3 regions of the Paraburkholderia hayleyella genome follow, and region 3 is predicted to be linked to each of the others. Evidence: predicted binding sites of a transcription regulator. Region 3 holds the regulator's gene; each other region holds the start of a gene.
The links. The regulator HrcA, encoded in region 3, represses chaperone genes, less so after heat shock. The targets are predictions, from matches to a motif close to TTAGCACTCNNNNNNNNNGAGTGCTAA.

Region 1 (3,281 bases), 210 kb from region 3:
CCAAGTTGCAAATCGGCTTGATTGCAGTGGGGGCAGTGGCCTGCGATTAAATGCGATGGACATGGCTGGTCAGGCCTTCGAATAATTGGGTGGAACTGAATACAGGCGCGGGTAAGAATTCTAGGGGCAGGACTGTCAGCGTGCGCATTTTGGACTGCGGCATAGCGTCGCTTATGAGTGTGGGGTGCAAAAGTATCGCAAGCATTTTTGGGATACGTCAAGGTATGGATTGACGGGGGTTTCGGCGAAATGAAGGGGGCAATAAAAAGCCCCGCTCTCATCGAGAGCGGGGCTTTGGTGTGACGACGTGTCGCAGTAGGGGGGTGGCTATGCGTTATGCGTATTCGTTTAATGCGCCACGCATTTTCTTCATCGCGCTGGCTTCGATTTGGCGAATCCGTTCCGCGGACACACCGAACTCGTCAGCTAGTTCATGCAACGTTGATCCTCCTGAGCCGTCGTCTTCGACTTGCAACCAGCGTGCTTCGATGATGCGGCGGCTGCGGGCATCGAGCGCCTCCAGCGCATTGGAGATGCCATCGCTTTGCAGCTTGTCGCGCTGGCGCGCGGCGAGAACCTCAGTGGGTTCGCTGTGTGAATCAGCCAGATAAGCAATGGGGGCAAAGGCTTCTTCGCCGTCTTCGATCTTGCCTTCAAGCGCGATGTCGCCGCCGGAGAGCCGCGTTTCCATTTCGGAAACCTCTTCGTGCTTCACGTTCAGTTCCCGGGCCAGGTTGGCGATCTCATCTGGCGAGAAAGCCTGAAAACCCTGCTTGTGGCTGCGCAAGTTAAAGAACAGCTTGCGTTGCGCCTTGGTGGTGGCGACTTTCACCATGCGCCAGTTGCGCAGGATGTATTCGTGAATTTCAGCTTTGATCCAGTGCATGGCATACGACACCAGACGAACATTTTGTGTCGGGTCGAAACGTTTCACGGCCTTCATCAGGCCAATATTGCCTTCCTGAATCAGATCGGCGTGCGGCAGGCCATAACCGAGATAGTTACGTGCAATCGACACCACCAGCCGCAAGTGCGAAAGCACTAGCTTGCGGGCGGATTCGAGATTGTCCTGCTCACGGAATTCAGTGGCGAACTGGCGTTCTTCAGTCAGTGTCAGCATGGGGATGCGGTTCACAGCCTGAATATAGGCGTCAATATTGCCAAGCTGGCCAGTTAGCAGTGAAGCCTGTGCAAGTGTTAGCGAACCTGCCGAAGCGGACTTGGCCGACGACGGGCTCAGCGTATTCGGAAGGGTCAATGCGTGGCTCACGTAGAAAGCTCCTTTTAAATCAAGACAGAAAGCTGGGAAAAACAGCACCCGGTGGATGTTAGCACTCTGATTTGCTGAGTGCTAATACCTTGGAGTACGACAGGGCTGCTCAAGTTCCAAAAAACTATCGAATAGTATAATTCAATAGAATTTTTATGGTTTGCGTGATGCATGACGCAGGTTGGGACGGCTTGTTTTACCTTGGTGAGCCGGCCTGAATCTCGGGTCATGAGTCACATGGGAAGGGTGGGTAGTTCCCATGTGTAGTAAGTGCTGTATCAAAGCGCCAAATATTGATATAAATTCCGGCAGCGATATCCCGTGTAGTTTCCTGCGACAGTATGTCGTCTATGTTGTGCGGGCGTCACCCGCCGACGCAAAAAGGGGCCGAACCATGACAGAGAAAGTGATTGACGTGATTCGCCGCCTGGAGCGCGAGCGTTTTCGCGCGATGATCGAGGGCGACGGCGAGTCGCTGGATTTGCTACTCTCGGACGGCGTCAGTTATATCCATACGAACGGCAAGCGGGAAACCAAGCAGCAGGTTATTGACTCGATTACGTCGGGTCGCAGGCGCTACCGGCAAATCGAGATCCAGTCGCAGGATGTGCTGCCCGCCGCGCCTCAGGCTTGTATCGTGACGGGGCGTATTCTGTTCGAAATGGAAGCCAGCAATGGCGTCTTGCTGTACCCCGCCGCCTACACGGCTCTTCAGGTGCAAGAAGATGGGCAGTGGCGGCTTATGGCGTGGCAAGCTACGCGCAGCGCCGCAGATTAAAGCCATCGCGGCCACGGCAAGCCGCCGTGGCGTCGCCATTCTGCGTTAGGCCGCCGCTTTCTCTTCGGCTAATTCCCATGCCCCTTGCCGCACCGCACGGTTAATGCCGCTCACCAGCGCCTCGATGAGCGCATCGGCCTCGTCTGCGCCGAGACCTACCCCAAAGCATGTCGCCCGCTCCGCCACCTTGCAGCCAACGAAAGCGGCCACACGCCCATCAGCCGTATGTCGCATCTCGCAGGAACTGATATCAACCGCTTGCCCGACGAAGGGCGTCAGTGTGCGGCCAAGCGCCATGACTTGCGCCTCGTATTGGCTGGCACCGCTGGCCATGCTGAAATCAGGCGAGGGAAGTTCCCGGTTGTCCCAGCGCAGCAGGGTTGCGCCAAAGCGTTGCAGCGGGCCGTTGACGGCGAAATATTCGCGGGCGAAGAGCGCACAAATGGCCTCGCCGGTCATTTCCGCGCCGGATGCGTCAGTGACAGCCTGAACCGCATGGCTAAACTCGATTTGCACCCGGCGTGGCGGCGCGAAGCCCATGCCGCGCTCCAGTAAATAGGTCGAACCTCCTTTACCTGACTGGCTGTTGACGCGGATGACCGCGTCGTAATTGCGCCCGATATCGGCGGGATCGATAGGCAGGTACGGCACTTCCCAGAATGAATCCGGTTTTTGCTGCGCGAAGCCTTTGCGAATCGCGTCCTGATGCGAGCCGGAAAACGCGGTGTGGACCAGATCGCCCGCATAAGGATGGCGGGGATGCACGGGAATCTGGTTGCAGCGTTCCACCACCTGACGCACTGAATCAATGGCGGAGAAATCGAGGCCCGGATCGATTCCCTGCGTATAGAGGTTGAGCGCGAGCGTGACGAGATCGACATTGCCGGTGCGCTCGCCATTGCCAAAGAGGCAGCCCTCGACACGGTCGGCACCGGCCAGTAACGCCAGTTCGGCGGCGGCGACGGCTGTACCACGGTCATTGTGCGGATGCACGGACAACACGATGCTGTCACGGTAGCCGAGATTGCGATCCATCCATTCGATCTGGTCGGCATAGACGTTGGGCATGGCCGCCTCGACAGTCGCTGGCAGGTTGACGATCATTTTGTGCTCGCGCGTGGGGCGCCAGGTTTGCGCCACGGCATCGCAGACTTCGCGGGCGAAGGGCAGCTCGGTCATGCTGAAGGTTTCGGGCGAATACTGATAAATCCACTGTGTGTCAGGCTGGGCACT
Region 2 (3,281 bases), 2.0 Mb from region 3:
ACAGCTGCGTCCGTGGTCAGCAGCAGGCCAGCAACCGAAGCGGCATTTTGCAGCGCCGTACGCGTCACCTTCGTCGGATCAACCACGCCCGCGGCAACCAGATCGACGTACTCGCCCGTTGCAGCGTTGTAGCCGTAGTTACCCGTGCCAGCCGCAACCGCTGCCACAACCACGCTGGCTTCTTCGCCGCCGTTCGCTACGATCTGACGCAGCGGCTCTTCCATCGCGCGCAGCACGATCTTGATGCCAGCGTCCTGATCAGGGTTGGAGCCCTTCAGGCCTGCGATTGCCGTGCGTGCACGGATCAGCGCAACGCCACCGCCCGCCACAATGCCTTCTTCCACCGCTGCGCGCGTGGCATGCAGGGCATCTTCGACACGTGCTTTCTTTTCTTTCATTTCGACTTCGGTGGCCGCGCCAACCTTGATCACGGCAACACCGCCAGCCAGCTTGGCCACGCGCTCTTGCAGCTTTTCGCGGTCGTAATCCGACGAGGCTTCTTCGATTTGCGTGCGTACTTGCTTCACACGGGCTTCGATGCTGGCTGCTTCGCCTGCGCCGTCGATGATCGTCGTGTTTTCCTTGCCCACTTCGATGCGCTTGGCTTGACCCAGCTCAGCCAGCGTGGCTTTTTCCAGTGTCAGGCCGGTTTCTTCGGCGATCACCTGACCACCGGTCAGGATGGCGATGTCTTCCAGCATGGCCTTGCGGCGGTCGCCAAAGCCCGGTGCCTTCACCGCCACCGTCTTCAGAATGCCGCGGATGTTGTTCACCACCAGCGTAGCCAACGCTTCGCCTTCGACATCTTCAGCGATGATCAGAAGCGGACGGCCAGCCTTGGCGACTTGCTCCAGTACCGGCAGCAGGTCACGGATGTTCGACACCTTCTTGTCGTGCAACAGCACGAACGGGTTTTCGAGCACAGCAACTTGCTTGTCTGGATTGTTGATGAAGTAAGGCGACAGGTAACCACGGTCGAATTGCATGCCTTCGACGACGTCCAGCTCGTCCTGCAGCGACTTGCCGTCTTCCACCGTAATCACGCCTTCCTTGCCTACCTTGTCCATCGCTTCAGCAATGCGGTCGCCAATCGACGAATCGCTGTTTGCCGAAATCGAGCCCACCTGGGCGATCTCTTTGTTGGTCGTGCAAGGCTTGCTGATCTTGCGCAGCTCTTCGATAGCGGCCGTTACAGCCTTGTCGATACCGCGCTTGAGGTCCATCGGGTTCATGCCCGAAGCGACGTATTTCATGCCTTCGCGGACGATCGACTGGGCCAGCACGGTTGCCGTGGTGGTGCCGTCGCCGGCGTTGTCGCTGGTCTTGGAAGCGACTTCCTTGACCATTTGCGCGCCCATGTTCTGGAGCTTGTCTTTCAGTTCGATTTCTTTGGCGACCGAAACACCGTCCTTGGTGACAGTCGGGCCGCCGAAGCTGCGCTCGAGCACCACGTTACGGCCCTTCGGGCCCAGGGTGACTTTCACTGCGTTGGCGAGAATGTTCACGCCTTCAACCATCTTGGCACGGGCGGAATCGCCGAATACGACATCTTTAGCTGCCATCTTTGTAACTCCTTGAATTCTTTAGAATATGAGACCAAATGAAAGCGTGTGAGCTTACTTTTGCACCACGGCCATGATGTCTTCCTCGCGCATCACCAGCAGTTCGTCGCCATCGACCTTGACGGTCTGGCCAGCGTACTTGCCGAACAGGATGCGATCGCCCACTTTCACGTCAAGCGCAATGTAGGCGCCCTTGTCGTCACGCTTGCCTGGACCAACAGCCATGATGACGCCCTGATCCGGCTTTTCTGCTGCGGCTTCGGGAATCACGATACCTGATGCAGTTTTGGTTTCCTGATCCAGGCGTTTGACGATCACGCGATCATGCAAAGGACGAAGGTTCATAGAGATACTCCTCTCTTAATTGAGATTGAAGAACGCTGAGAAAAACCAGCTGGTGAAACCAACCGGCAAAATTGTTAGCACTCTCGTGCGGCGAGTGCCAAGTATATGGACGACCTGTGACAAATTCAAGAAGGAGGGCGGAAAGTTGTTCAAACCTGTTTTCAAAAAGCAGAAAAAAATCCTTTTAATTCAATGATGTTCAACACCTTATGTTGGCCAGGCGAGCGGGTATACCCGCTCGCCTGGGAGAACTCCACGGAAATCTCCGTATTTTTCCCAAAAAAGCGTGAAAGCGCCGGGGAAAGCTGCTAGCCTCGCCTGACTATTACTGGCCCCATAATCGGCCCCGTCATTTGCCGCCCGCTTACCGCCCACTTACCGCCCGCTTAGGGCTCGCTTCATCCGGCATTCCATGGTTCCATGACTGCGCGTTATTCCAGGCCAGTTCGCATCTGCAGCAAGAAACTGAAACAAGAAATACAACGCTTAAGCGCATTCGTTCGCCTCGTTGCGTCATCGATTGCGCCGGGGCCTGTTTTTTCACGCAGCAGAAACCGGGCAACCTGCTCGTGGTGATCGCTGCTGAGTGCTCATGTGGCCTGTGTTCCACGCCCGGCGCCTGGTACAGCAGGCGCCGTGAGGCAACGGCAGCGATCATGGCTCCAGGCTTCACCTGCAGTCCCTCGCCCTATGTTCCATTCAACTGGGAGAACTTCATCGTGCAACGATCCGAAGCCTACAAGCGCCGTCTGCTGCTTTTGTGCGCCGCGCTCGCGGGTGCGCCGCTCTTTATCGGCACCGCCGCACCCACTGCCGCCTGGGCACAAAACACCGCGAAAACCAGCGCGAAAATATCAAACCCGCAACTGGATGCACTGAGCGCACCCATTGCGCTGTATCCCGACGCGCTGCTCGCCCAAGTGTTGATGGCTTCGACCTTTGCCTCCGATGTCGCCGCCGCGGCGGCCTGGTCGAAAGCCCATCCCAATCTGACAGGCGATGATGCAGTCAAGGCCGTCGCCAGTGAGCCGTGGGATCCCAGTGTGCAATCGCTGGTCGCCTTTCCCCAGGTGCTCGCCATGATGGCGTCCAAACCCAGTTGGGTCTCGCAGTTGGGCGATGCCTTTCTGGCACAACCCAACGACGTCATGGATTCAGTGCAACGCCTGCGGCGGCAAGCACAGCAGGCAGGCAACCTGAAATCTGGCGAGCAGCAAAAGGTCATCGTCGAGCAAAGCACCATCCAGATCGTGCCGGTCAATCCGCAAGTGGTGTATGTGCCGACCTACAACCCAACGGTGGTCTACGGCACATGGCCTTATCCCGCTTATCCACCGGTGTATGTGCCACCGCCACCCGGCTATGCGATTGCGG
Region 3 (3,281 bases):
CCAGCGCGTCAATCAGGATGGATTTGCCTGCGCCTGTTTCTCCGGAAAAAACCGAAAAGCCGCTGTCGAATTCGAGATCGAGCGCGGCGACGATGACGAAGTCGCGTATCGAGAGGTGACGAAGCATGGGACGTGAGTTCGGTTAAGGGCCTAAAACTAAAACCACCGCGGCAGCTACGATTCGTCGTGGGAGGGGTGCTCGTTCCAGTGCAGTTTTTTGCGCAGCGTCGCGTAATAGCTGTAGCCGACAGGATGCAGGAACGGCACGGTATGGTGTGAACGGCGGACTTCGATGATGTCGTTGAGTTCAAGAGCGGTGAACGACTGCATGTCGAAATTCACGTTGACGTCGCGCCCCGCGATGATCTGGATGCTGATGCTGGAGTTATCGGGCAGCACGATCGGGCGGTTCGACAGCGCATGCGGCGCAATGGGCACCAGCACGAGCCCCTGAAGCTGCGGATGCAGGATCGGCCCGGCCGACGACAGCGCATAGGCCGTCGAGCCCGTGGGTGTGGCGACGATCAGGCCATCCGAGCGCTGGTTGTACATGAAGCGCTGATCGACTAAAACGCGCAATTCGGCCATGCCGGAAAAGCCACTGCGGTTGACGACGACATCATTGAAGGCGAGCGCCTGATAGATCTTGTGGCCGTCGCGCATGATGCGCGCTTCGAGCAGCATGCGCTCTTCGCGCTCGAAGCTGCCGTTGAGCATTTGCGGCACGATTTCGCGCATGTCCGACACCGGGATGTCGGTGATGAAACCGAGGCGGCCATGATTGATGCCGATCAGCGGGGTTTTGTAGGGGGCGAGCTGCCGGCCGATGCCGAGCATGGTGCCGTCACCGCCCAGTACGACCGCGACATCGGCACGCGCGCCGATCTCGGCGGGCAGTAGCGCGGGATAGCCGGACGCGCCGATTTCGTGTGCGGTTTCGGCTTCGAACACGACGTCGAAGCCGCGCCGCGCGATGCAGGCGGCGAGCGCCATCAAGGGCTCGCCAATGCCTGGTGTGTTGCTGCGCCCGATGAGCGCCACGGTTTTGAACTGGCTGGAAAATTGCATCCCGGCATTACACCATAGGTAGGGTATGAAAAGAACTGCGCCTGGAGCCTGGCCTAGCTGACGCTGAACGCAAGGCCTAAGAGCTTGCGGGGATTATCGTTAGAATGGGGCCGTTTCGACGACCGGCGGCGGGTTCGGGCCTGACTCGGGCGCCGCTGACCTGGGCCACCGAGTTGCAGGGGCTTCGCCAGCGGATCAATCAAGTGTGTCCCCGCACAAGCCGCATTGCCATTGAAGTGACCTTTTTCGCCATGCTAGATCCTCGTGCACAAACGCTGCTGAAAACCCTGATTGAACGTTATATCGCCGAAGGCCAGCCGGTGGGCTCGCGCACGCTGTCGCGCTTTTCCGGCCTTGAGCTGAGCCCCGCGACGATCCGCAACGTGATGTCCGACCTGGAGGAGCTGGGGCTTGTCACCAGCCCTCATACCTCCGCCGGACGTATTCCGACGCCGCGTGGCTATCGGCTGTTTGTCGATACGATGCTGACCGTCGAATCCACCGTTGACGAAGCAGCGCTGACGCGCACGGTCACCACCACCTTGCAAGCCGGTGAGCCACAGAAAGTGGTTGCCGCGGCGGCGAGCGTGCTGTCCAGCCTCACGCAGTTTGCGGGTGTGGTGCTGACACCGCGCCGCAGCCACGTATTCAGGCAGATCGAGTTCATGCGCTTGTCCGACAAACGCATCTTGCTCATCATCGTGACGCCCGAAGGCGACGTGCAAAACCGCATCATGGCGACCCAGCGCGATTTTTCGCCGTCGCAGCTGACCGAAGCCTCGAACTACATCAATGCTCATTTTGGTGGTTTGTCATTTGACGAAGTGCGGCGGCGCTTGCGCGAAGAAATCGACGCATTGCGCGGCGACATGACGGCCCTGATGCATGCCGCTGTCACGGCCAGCACGGACGAAGCCGATACCGGCGAAACCGTGCTGATCTCGGGCGAACGCAATTTGCTCGAGGTCGCGGATTTGTCGTCCGACATGGCCCGTTTGCGCAAGCTGTTCGATATTTTCGACCAGAAAACCAGCCTCCTGCAGTTGCTTGATGTATCGAGCCACGCCCAGGGGGTGCAGATTTACATCGGTGGTGAATCGACGCTGGTGCCACTCGAAGAAATGAGCGTGGTCACCGCGCCTTACGAAGTGAACGGCAAGATCGTCGGCACACTTGGTGTGATCGGGCCTACCCGGATGGCGTACAACCGGGTGATTCCGATTGTCGACATCACGGCGCGACTGCTTTCGCTCGCGCTCAACCAGAAGTAACGCCGATGTGGCCGCCGTTGCAGCCCGGTGGCTGGTGTCCGGTATCGATGATGCGCGAACGCGTGCGCCGCGCCAACTGGCCGAATGGCCAACCGGTTTGCTAACCAGATGGTCAGATGATCAGGTGGCCGGAACACCGGCCATCGCTATAATGGCCGTCACCTGATTTCATGGCCCGCTGATTGCGGCTCCCATTGCTTATGCGTTTCGACCTAGAGCGCCCGTCGCGGCCTACCTCCTCCCATCGTGTGGCCGTGCTACTGATCAATCTCGGCACCCCCGATGCGCCCACGCCACGCGCCGTGCGCCGCTATCTCGCGCAATTTCTGTCCGATCCGCGTGTGGTTGAAATTCCCGCTGTGCTTTGGCAATTCATTTTGCGTTTGCTGATCTTGCCGCTACGCGGCCGCGCCTCGGCAAAAAAGTACGCGCTGGTCTGGCTGCCCGAAGGCTCGCCGTTGCGCGTGCATACCGAGAAACAGGCCGAAGGCCTGCGCCATCTGCTGCAAATCAATGGCTATGCCGTGCCGGTCGATTATGCGATGCGTTACGGCTCCCCTGGCATCCCCGCGATGCTGAACCAGCTTAAGCTGGCCGGTGTCGAGCACGTGTTGCTGATGCCGCTTTATCCGCAATATTCATCGTCCACCACCGCGACGGCTTTTGATGCGGCGTTTGCGGCCTTGCGGCGGATGCGCAACCAGCCTGAAATCCGGACCGTGCGGCACTTTTCCGACCATCCCGCCTATATCGCGGCGCTCGCTACCCAGGTGCAAAACTACTGGCAGGTTCACGGGCGGCCAGATTTCGCGGCGGGCGACAAACTCGTGCTGAGCTTTCATGGCGTGCCCAAGCGCACGCTCGATTTAGGCGATCCCTACCATAACCAGTGCCAGCAAACGGGCGCGCTCCTGATCCAGGCGCTGGGTTTGGGCACCGTGG

Region 1: the regulator HrcA is predicted to act here: its motif matches at 1,329-1,355, upstream of rpoH (RNA polymerase sigma factor RpoH).
Region 2: the regulator HrcA is predicted to act here: its motif matches at 1,982-2,008, upstream of GH657_RS04455 (co-chaperone GroES).

What each region holds. Positions count from the first base shown of each region.
Region 1 is NZ_QPES01000001.1:3,151,937-3,155,217, reverse strand. It holds gene cydP (cytochrome oxidase putative small subunit CydP) at 1-63, opposite strand, end outside; gene rpoH (RNA polymerase sigma factor RpoH) at 335-1,270, opposite strand; gene GH657_RS13890 (nuclear transport factor 2 family protein) at 1,665-2,048, shown strand; gene leuA (2-isopropylmalate synthase) at 2,094-3,281, opposite strand, start outside.
Region 2 is NZ_QPES01000001.1:969,320-972,600, reverse strand. It holds gene groL (chaperonin GroEL) at 1-1,562, opposite strand, end outside; gene GH657_RS04455 (co-chaperone GroES) at 1,617-1,907, opposite strand; gene GH657_RS04450 (DUF3300 domain-containing protein) at 2,627-3,281, shown strand, end outside.
Region 3 is NZ_QPES01000001.1:2,940,065-2,943,345, reverse strand. It holds gene recN (DNA repair protein RecN) at 1-127, opposite strand, end outside; gene GH657_RS12900 (NAD kinase) at 175-1,068, opposite strand; gene hrcA (heat-inducible transcriptional repressor HrcA) at 1,320-2,339, shown strand; gene hemH (ferrochelatase) at 2,540-3,281, shown strand, end outside.